3 regions of the Paraburkholderia sp. MPAMCS5 genome follow, and region 3 is predicted to be linked to each of the others. Evidence: predicted binding sites of a transcription regulator. Region 3 holds the regulator's gene; each other region holds the start of a gene.

Region 1 (3,276 bases), on a different contig from region 3:
GCGCACGAGTTCCCCGCCGCATTGCACGCCGGCAACGCGGTCGCCGGCCATGGCGAGCGCATCGATCGGCGTGTTGTAGCGGAATTTCACACCCAACTGCCCGGCGAGCGCGGCGAGGCGCGTGGTGAACATCTGGCAGTCACCGGTTTCGTCGCCGGGCAGGCGCAGGCCGCCCGTCAGCTTGTGAGAGACCGCGGCGAGCGCCGGTTCGGCCTGAGCCAGCTCGGCCGCCGACAGCAGTTCATATGGCACATTGGCTTCTTCCAGCACGGCGATATCTTTCGCGGCGCCGTCGAATTGCTGCTGCGTGCGGAACACTTGCAGCGTGCCGCCCGTGCGGCCTTCATACCGGATGCCGGTTTCCGCGCGCAGCGCTTGCAGGCAGTCGCGGCTGTATTCGGCGAGGCGGACCATGCGGCCTTTGTTCACCGCATAGCGCGAGGCCGTGCAGTTTTGCAGCATCTGCCACATCCATTGCAACTGGAACTGCGTGCCGTCGAGCCGGATGGCGAGCGGCGCGTGCTTCTGGAACATCCATTTGACGGCTTTCAATGGCACGCCGGGCGCCGCCCACGGCGAGGCATAGCCCGGCGAGATCTGGCCGGCATTCGCGAAACTGGTTTCGAGCGCCGGACCCGCCTCACGGTCGATAACAGTCACGTCGTGACCCGCGCGCGCGAGGTAATACGCGCTCGTCACGCCGACGACGCCACTGCCCAAAACGACGATTCGCATAGCTGCTCCAGAAAATTCAGCAAGATTGGAGGGCGGTGCGCTCGTCGATTCGTTGAAATTAATTCGATTAACGAGGTGTAATGCCGGACGCCCAGTGTTAACCGCTATACTATTGGGATGAATGTAGGTTTTGTTATCGTATTTTCACGATTTTCAGAAAAAACACTATGCGCACGCAGCGTCAGCCGGTCCGGACCCTTGACAAGCTCGACCACAGGATTCTTCGGCTGCTCCAGCAGGACGGCCGGATAGCGATGAAAGACCTCGCGGAACAGGTCGGGCTGTCCGTGACGCCGTGTATCGAGCGGGTGAAGCGCATGGAGCGCGACGGCGTGATCATGGGCTATCACGCGCGGGTGAATCCGGCCGAACTGGGCGCCGCGCTGCTGGTGTTCGTGGAAATTACGCTCGATCACAAAAGCGGCAACATGTTCGACCAGTTCCGCCGCGAGGTGCAGAAAATTCCGGAAGTGCTCGAGTGCCATCTGGTGTCGGGCGACTTCGACTATCTGATCAAGGCGCGCATCGGCGAGATGGCCGATTACCGCAAGCTGCTCGGCGACATCCTGCTCCAGTTGCCCGGTGCGGTGCAGTCGAAAAGCTACGTGGTGATGGAGGAGATCAAGGAAACGCTGACCATCCCGGTGGGCGACGAGGGCATGCGCTAGGCGTTTCGCAGGGCTCGACAAATGGCGTAAACACTGTATATTTATACAGGTGTTTGCGCCGTTCGTCTTTTGGCCTTTTGCCTATTTGCTTTCCTGAGCCGTGACCGAACCCCATATCCGTTTTGCCGCTGAGTTTCCTATCGCGCCACCTGCGCCCCGCAAAGGGCGCGGGGCCGTGACGAACTTGCAAGGGCGCTACGAAGTCGACCAGCGTGAAGCGGTCGACGACGGCTGGCTCGCCGTGCCAGACGAAGGCGAAGCGCCTAAAGTCTTGCGCACGCAGGTGTTCGAGGAAAGGGCAAAGAGCATTCTCACGCGCAATACGTCGCCGGACATTCCATTCGGCGTGTCGCTGAATCCGTATCGCGGTTGCGAGCATGGCTGTATCTATTGCTTCGCGCGGCCCACGCATAGTTATCTCGGCCTTTCGCCGGGACTTGACTTCGAAAGCCAGATCTACGCGAAGGTCAACGCGCCCGAGTTGCTGGAGCGCGAGCTATCGAAGAAATCGTACGAACCGGAGCCCATTGCGCTCGGCGTCAATACCGACGCCTGGCAGCCTGCTGAGCGTGACTGGCGGCTCACGCGGCGCGTGATCGAGATATTAAGCGAGCGAAACCATCCGTTTGCGGCAATTACCAAATCGTCGCTGATCGAGCGCGATCTGGACGTGCTCGCGCCCATGGCTGCTCGCGGACAGTTCATGGCGGCCATCACCATTACGACGCTCGACGCCGACATCGCGCGCACGCTGGAACCGCGGGCGGCCACGCCGTCACGGCGGCTGCGCACAATCCGCGCGTTGAGCGAGGCGGGCATTCCGGTCGGGGTGAGTATTGCGCCCGTCATTCCGTTCGTTACTGAGCCCGACATGGAGCGGGTGCTGGAGGCGTGCGCAGAAGCCGGCGCGTGCAATGCGAGCTATATCGTGCTGCGTCTGCCGTGGGAGGTCGCGCCGCTGTTCCAGGATTGGCTCGCGGCGCATTTTCCGGATCGCGCCGAACGCGTGATGGCGCGCGTGCGCGATATGCGGGGCGGAAAAGACTACGACGCCTCTTTTTCCACCCGAATGAAGGGGGAAGGTTTATGGGCCGATCTGCTGAAACAGCGATTCCATCAGGCCGTGCGCCGTTTGGGGCTCAACCAGCGCGACCGCGGCATCCTGGATATGTCGCAATTTCGGCGTAACGAGGCGCCACGCGTTCAGGCGGCAACGCGTGACAATCAGCAACTCGATCTTTTCTAGGGCAGTGCGCGGCCTGTTACTGAGAAAGCGCCTTCGCCGCCTGCACTTGCCCTTCGAAATAAGTCTGGAAGGAGATGGCGAGACCGGTCATCAACAGGAACGCGCCGATCAGCAGCGAAAAGATCACCACGAAGATCACGGTCCAGCCGGAGCGGCTTTTGCGCTGTGTATGCGCGTTGAATTGCCTGTCCCACTTGTCGTCCGGGCGCAGGCCGTAGACGATTGCGGCGAGAAATGCGGCGAGAACGGAAACGGCGCCGGGAAAGACCAGAACCCAGCCGAGTATCGAGGACCGCTCGCTGGCCACCAGCAGCATCGCACCTGGGATGCCGATCAGCGTGCCGATCACATGAGCCCAGCCGTAAATGTCGCGCCTGCCGTAGAGGTAAAAGCGGTGCGCGCCCAAGGTGCCCAGGAAAAAAGCCAGCGCGGCGGTAATCGTTTTGGAGCGGAAGTAAGTCGTGGTGGAAACAGGCGTGGACATGTAGGCGAGGGCAGATTAACGGGGAGCAACGGAGAGCAAGGGCGCTTGAAGGGCGCGGCGCGCCGTTGGGCACGTACCGCCGCGCATTCTACGCCGGCCGCGTGTGGCGGGTCACCTGGCGCACGCGAACAGCTGCATGACAG
Region 2 (3,276 bases), on a different contig from region 3:
CGCCGCATGTTCCGAACTGGTGGCGATCTGTTCGAGCGAGCGATGCACTTCCGCCGACGCGTCTTGCCGCAGCGCCAGCTCCGCCTGCGTGCGCAAGCCCGCGAGCGGCGTTTTCATCTGATGCGCGGCGTCGGCGATAAAGCGCTTTTGCAGCTCCATGTTCTGTTCGAGACGCGTCAGCAGATCGTTGAACGATGTCACGAGCGGCTCGATTTCCGGCGGCGCGCGACGCGCTTCGAGCGGCGACAGGTCGTCCGGACGCCGCGCGCGGATGTGCGCTTGCAGCGCGTGCAACGGCGCGAGGCCGCGCGACAGCCCGAACCACACGAGCAGAATGGCGAGCGGCAGAATCACGAACTGCGGCAGGATCACGCCTTTGATGATGTCGTTGGCGAGCTGGCTGCGTTTGTCGAGCGTCTCGGCGACCTGCACCAGCACGGGCTCCGCGCCGGGCGTCTGCGGAAATTCGACGGTCGTATAGGCCACGCGGATGTCGTTGCCGCGCAGCATGTCGTCACGGAATGCGACGAGGCCCGGCTGCGGCCGGTCGTCTTCGTGCGGCAGCGGCATGTCGCGCTCGCCGGCCACCAGTTCGCCGCGCGTGCCGAGCACCTGATAGAACACACTGTCGACGTTGTCCGCGCGCAGAAAGTCGCGCGTGGAGTCGGGCAGCGTCAGCTCGGCCACGCCGTTGACCGGATGGATCTGGCGCGCGAGCACATAGGCGTCGGTTTCGAGCGCGCGGTCGAACGGCCCGTTTGCAATCGACTTGGCGACCAGATACGTGACCGCCAGACTCATCGGCCAGAGCAGCAGCAGCGGCGCCAGCATCCAGTCGAGAATTTCGCCGAACAACGAGCGTGGGCGCGCCTCGGCGGCGGCTTCGGTTTCGTCGGGTGGGGCGAACGGATTGGCGTAGCGCTCGTCACGCGCCTCGTCGAGGTCCGCCGCGCGGGGCGTCGCGCGATCGGCGGGTGCGGACATAAGCGTGCTCTACTTGTAGTGATGACTCGCCGGCATCCCAGCGGAAGACTGCTCGGATGGCCCCGGCGGCGGCGTTTCAGATTCAGGCTCGGTGGAAGCGGGCGCCGCGGCGGCATTCGCGCCCGTGCCGCCATTCGCGGGCGCCGCCGCCTTTTCAAGGCAGTAGCCAAGGCCGCGCACGGTGATGATGCGCACGCCGCTCGGCTCGATCTTTTTGCGCAGCCGGTGCACGTAGACCTCGATCGCGTTGTTGCTGACTTCCTCGCCCCATTCGCACAGGTGGTCGACCAGTTGCTCCTTCGAAACCAGCCGGCCGATTCGTTGCAGCAGCACTTCGAGCAGTCCCAGCTCGCGCGCGGAAAGCTCGATCACCTGCTCGTTCACATAAGCGATCCGGCCGACCTGATCGAACGACAGCGAACCGTGCCGCACGACCGTCGGGCCGCCGCCCGCGCCGCGCCGCGTGAGCGCGCGCACGCGCGCTTCGAGTTCGTTGAGCGCGAACGGCTTGGCCATGTAGTCGTCGGCGCCGAGATCGAGGCCCTTCACGCGTTCGTCGACGCTATCCGCGGCGGTCAGGATCAGCACGGGCAGATTGGAGTTGCGGGCGCGCAGGCGGCGCAGCACTTCTAGCCCGGACATGCGCGGCAGGCCGAGATCGAGAATCAGCAGGTCGAAGCTTTGCATGGACAGCGCGGTGTCGGCCTCGACGCCGCTCTTCACGTGATCGACCGCATAGGCCGATTGGCGGAGTGATCGAACCAGACCGTCCGCGAGTATGCTGTCGTCTTCGGCAATCAGAATTCGCATGGTGCGCCAGCTCAAGGCCTTGGCCGGCACCTCGGGTGTCCCCGCGGCGCACAGCGGTCTCCGAAAATTATTGTGGGTGGTTTGGGCAGCGGGAAGGTAAAAATGCGCGTTCGCATGAGAATCGCGCTTGCCAAAACTACTGTTTTTTTATACAGTGTCTGGGTTTCGTGTGCTGTCCTTCAAAAATGGACGACACATCTGCCTCAGACGCCGTTCATCATAGCAAAGGACGATTCATGGAAGAAAGCAAGAAAGGCTCGGCTGGACTGACTGCTGAAAAGAGCAAGGCACTCGCTGCCGCCCTCGCGCAGATCGAAAAGCAGTTCGGCAAAGGGTCGGTCATGCGGCTCGGCGCAGGTGAGGCAGTCGAAGACATCCAGGTCGTTTCAACCGGATCGCTCGGCCTCGACATCGCACTGGGCGTTGGCGGTTTGCCGCGTGGCCGCGTGGTCGAAATTTACGGTCCGGAGTCGTCGGGTAAAACCACGCTGACGCTGCAAGTCATTGCCGAAATGCAGAAACTCGGCGGCACGGCAGCGTTTATCGACGCGGAACATGCGCTGGACATCCAGTACGCGGGCAAGCTCGGCGTGAACGTGAGCGACCTGCTGGTCTCGCAGCCGGACACGGGCGAACAGGCGCTTGAAATCGCTGACGCGCTGGTGCGTTCGGGCTCGATCGACATGATCGTGATCGACTCGGTCGCGGCACTCGTGCCGAAGGCCGAAATCGAAGGCGAAATGGGCGACTCGCTGCCGGGTCTGCAAGCGCGTCTGATGTCGCAAGCGCTGCGCAAGCTCACCGGCACGATCAAGCGCACAAACTGCCTCGTGATCTTCATCAACCAGATCCGTATGAAGATCGGCGTGATGTTCGGCAATCCGGAAACCACCACCGGCGGTAACGCGCTGAAGTTCTACGCGTCGGTGCGCCTGGATATTCGCCGCATCGGTTCGATCAAGAAGAACGACGAAGTGATCGGCAACGAAACGCGCGTGAAGGTGGTTAAAAACAAAGTGTCGCCACCGTTTCGCGAAGCGATCTTTGACATCCTGTACGGCGAGGGCATTTCGCGTCAGGGCGAAATCATCGACTTGGGCGTGCAGGCCAAGATCGTCGACAAGGCCGGCGCCTGGTACAGCTATAGCGGTGAGCGTATTGGCCAGGGCAAGGACAACGCGCGTGAATTCCTGCGCGAGAATCCGGACATTGCTCGTGAAATCGAAAACCGTATCCGCGAATCGCTGGGCGTGAATGCAATGGCCGACGCAGTGACCGGCGCAGGCGCAGAAGTCGCGGACGAAGAGTAACCATTACGTGATACGCAAGGGCCGGCCATTGTCCGATACCGGAAGCAACGCGGACGGCCCGCGTAATGATGACAGCGATTCGTTCGATCCCTTCGAATCGTTCGACGCACATGACCGTGCTGCGGGCCGCGGCCCGCAGCACGCGCAGTTTCAAAGCCCTTCCGCCGAGCCC
Region 3 (3,276 bases):
GGCAAGAATGCTCACCGAAGGAACCACGATTTCGAACTTGTCCGGACCGAATTCGTTGATCGACAGGAACGCTTCGTTTTCCCACGCGATCAGCACATCGCCGATGCCGCGCTGCACGAAGCTGGTGGTCGCGCCGCGCGCGCCCGAGTCCAGCACGCCGGCATTCTTGTAGAGCCTCGCGACGAAATCTCTCGCTTTCTGATCGTTGCCGCCCGGCTGATGCGCGGCATACGCCCAGGCGGCGAGGTAATTCCAGCGCGCGCCGCCCGAGGTCTTCGGATTCGGCGTCACGATCGACACGCCCGGCTTGGTCAGATCGTCCCAGTCCTTGATGTGCTTCGGGTTGCCCTTGCGCACCAGAAACACGATAGTCGACGTGTACGGCGCCGCGTTGTCCGGCAGGCGCTTCTGCCAGTTTTTGTCGATCAGGCCTTTGTTCGCGAGCGCGTCGATGTCGTAGGCCAGCGCGAGCGTCACGACGTCGGCCTGCAGGCCGTCGAGCACCGAGCGCGCCTGGGCGCCGGAGCCCCCGTGCGACTGCCTGAACGTGATGGTTTCGCCCGTTTTCGCTTTCCATTCCTTGCCGAAGGCCTGATTCACGTCCTGGTAGAGTTCGCGCGTCGGATCGTACGAAACGTTGAGCAGCGTCGAGTCCGCCGCCTGCGCCTGGCTGATCGCGCCGAGCGCGGCTGCCGCGCCGAAGACGAGCGCCACGATGAATTTTCGGGTCTGGCCTGCGCGCGCCGTATGCGCCGCATGTCGATGGTTCATGCCTGGTTCTCCGCGTATTGGTCCGCTAAAACAGCGAGTGGTGTTGTTCTGCGTCGGATTCACGTGCACATGAGCGGCGACTGAAGGCCAGTCTATCGAAGGGCTTTCATCATTAAAAATAATGTTTCTTCATTTTTTAATACGCAAAAGTGGTAATGACAGCCAGATAAGGCGTTGCGGCCCAAAAAGGGATGTTGCGACGTCGATTTGCGGCGTTGCGGCGTAGCCGATCGCGTCGAAGTTAAAGTAAAGCTTGAATTGCGCCGGATACTGTATAAAAATACAGTCACCTGTTCATACATACAGTGGCGCCATGACCAAACTCACCGCACGACAGCAGCAGGTTTTCGATCTGATCCGCCGGGCCATCGAGCGCACCGGCTTTCCGCCCACCCGTGCGGAGATCGCCGCCGAACTGGGTTTCAGCTCGGCCAACTCGGCTGAAGAGCATCTGCGGGCGCTCGCCCGCAAGGGCGTGATCGAACTTGCGGCGGGCGCTTCGCGCGGCATTCGGCTGCTGCCGGGCCCGGACGACGTGCCGCATCAGTTCACGCTACCGCACGCCAGCATCATGCAACTGTCGCTGCCGCTCGTCGGCCGGGTGGCGGCAGGCAGCCCGATCCTCGCGCAGGAACATATCGCGCAGCACTATGCGTGCGATCCGGCGCTCTTCTCCAGCAAGCCCGATTACCTGCTGAAGGTCCGCGGCCTGTCCATGCGCGACGCGGGCATTTTCGACGGCGACCTGCTCGCCGTGCAAAAGCGAAGCGAGGCCAAAGATGGCCAGATCATCATCGCGCGGCTCGGCGACGACGTCACGGTCAAGCGCCTGAAGCGCCGGCCCAACGGCATTGAGCTGATCGCGGAGAACCCCGACTACGAGAACATCTTTGTCGAGACCGGTAGTGCGGACTTCGCGCTGGAGGGCATCGCTGTCGGATTAATTCGCCCGGGCGAATTCTGATTACGCCCGTTGCGCCCGGCTCGCTCGCCCACGCGCTCCTTGCGCAGCGCTCATTGCTCAGAGCCCCTTGCTCATTACTTATTACCGGGGCTCGTAGCCTGAGCTGAAGCTGCCTAAACATTGAATCGCCCGGAGAGACTTATGGAACGCCTTGCCCGTCTGTTGCCTTTTCGCCAGTTCGGCCGTCTGCGCCATTTGCGCAAGCTCGTGTCTTGCTCACTGACCGAAGCATCCACGGCCAGCACTGCGTCGCTGTTCGACTCGCCCGGGAGCGACTCGGGGCTGCCTTCGTCGTTGCCGGCCTTCGCACGCGTGTCGCTGAATTCGGGACTCAATACCGCCGAGCCGGCACGTCGCGCACCGGTGCGGGTCTATCACGGCCCGTCGCGCCTGATCATGGTCGGCACCATGGATGCCGTGTGCCGCATGATCGATCGCTGCATCGCCGAGGAAACCAATATTCACGGCGCCGTGTTCGAATCGTGATGTGTTCGAGGCGCGCGGGATCGTTTCGGCATGACCGCGGTCCACGTTAGATCACATCTAATGGAGAGTTCCGCCCGATGGCCGTTTCAACCCGCACCAAGCGCGGCGCCCGTCCGCTTATCGTCACCCTGATCGTTATCGTGATGATTGCCGCGTTGGGCTTTGCTTATGCATCGCCGTATATCGCGCTCAACAATCTGAAGCGCGCCGCCGACGCGCGCGACGCGCAAACCGTGAATCAATATGTCGATTTCCCCGCGTTGCGCGAGAGCCTCAAGCAGCAGGTTACGGATTTGCTGACGCGCCGGCTGGGAACGCACGCAAACGGCAATCCGTTGGCGGCGATCGGCGCGATGATCGGCGTCGCGTTGATTGGTCCACTGGTCGACGCGTATGCGACTCCCGACGGTGTCGCCGCGTTGCTGAACGGCATGCCGCCGCGCGGCGAGCCGGGAGAGCGGCCACCCGCGCCGGCCGCCGCTGATAATCCGTCAGCCGCTGCGAACGAATCCGCTTCCGCGGCGCCGGGTGCGGATAACCACGCGGATAACAGCTCGGGTAGCAACTTGGGTAGCAACTCGAATAACAACGCCACCCGCAGCGCCACGCCGCCGCAGCCGCCGCAAACCACAGCCGGATATCGCGGGCTCAACGAGTTCGCCGTGACCTATCAGCATGGCGTCGGCGACACGCGCTACTCCGCGATCTTCCTGCGCGAAGGTCTCTTCACGTGGAAGCTGGCCGCGGTCAACCTCAACGAGTAAGCCGAGGCGCGGCCTGATCGCTCAAGCCGCTTCTTGCTGTTGCTCCTGCGCGGACGAACACGCCACCAGAATGCTGCACGACACGCGGTCGAGCAGCGGCGTATTGCCCGCGCCCATCCACCATCGCGACAAGCCGGTGCGGCAACGGTGGCCGACCACCACGAGGTCGACGTGCAACTCATTAGCCAGATTGGCGATTTCGTCGATCGGATGGCCAAACGCAAAGTGGCCTTGCGCCTTCACGCCCCGCTCGGTCAGCCAGTCGACGCCTTCCTGCAGAATGTCCCGCGC

What was found. Region 3 encodes LexA, which represses DNA repair genes until DNA is damaged. Its sites were predicted from a motif close to ACTGTATNNNNATACAGT; they were not measured.
Region 1: the regulator LexA is predicted to act here: its motif matches at 1,436-1,453, upstream of VOM14_RS06620 (PA0069 family radical SAM protein).
Region 2: the regulator LexA is predicted to act here: its motif matches at 1,933-1,950, upstream of recA (recombinase RecA).

What each region holds. Positions count from the first base shown of each region.
Region 1 is NZ_JAYXBK010000002.1:548,250-551,525, forward strand. It holds gene VOM14_RS06610 (D-amino acid dehydrogenase) at 1-735, opposite strand, end outside; gene VOM14_RS06615 (Lrp/AsnC ligand binding domain-containing protein) at 903-1,403, shown strand; gene VOM14_RS06620 (PA0069 family radical SAM protein) at 1,519-2,649, shown strand; gene VOM14_RS06625 (NINE protein) at 2,666-3,133, opposite strand.
Region 2 is NZ_JAYXBK010000002.1:204,131-207,406, forward strand. It holds gene VOM14_RS04950 (sensor histidine kinase) at 1-984, opposite strand, end outside; gene VOM14_RS04955 (response regulator transcription factor) at 994-1,794, opposite strand; gene recA (recombinase RecA) at 2,031-3,104, shown strand; gene recX (recombination regulator RecX) at 3,112-3,276, shown strand, end outside.
Region 3 is NZ_JAYXBK010000005.1:241,017-244,292, reverse strand. It holds gene VOM14_RS13980 (sulfate ABC transporter substrate-binding protein) at 1-771, opposite strand, end outside; gene lexA (transcriptional repressor LexA) at 1,085-1,735, shown strand; gene VOM14_RS13970 (hypothetical protein) at 1,877-2,221, shown strand; gene VOM14_RS13965 (DUF2939 domain-containing protein) at 2,299-2,985, shown strand; gene VOM14_RS13960 (universal stress protein) at 3,007-3,276, opposite strand, start outside.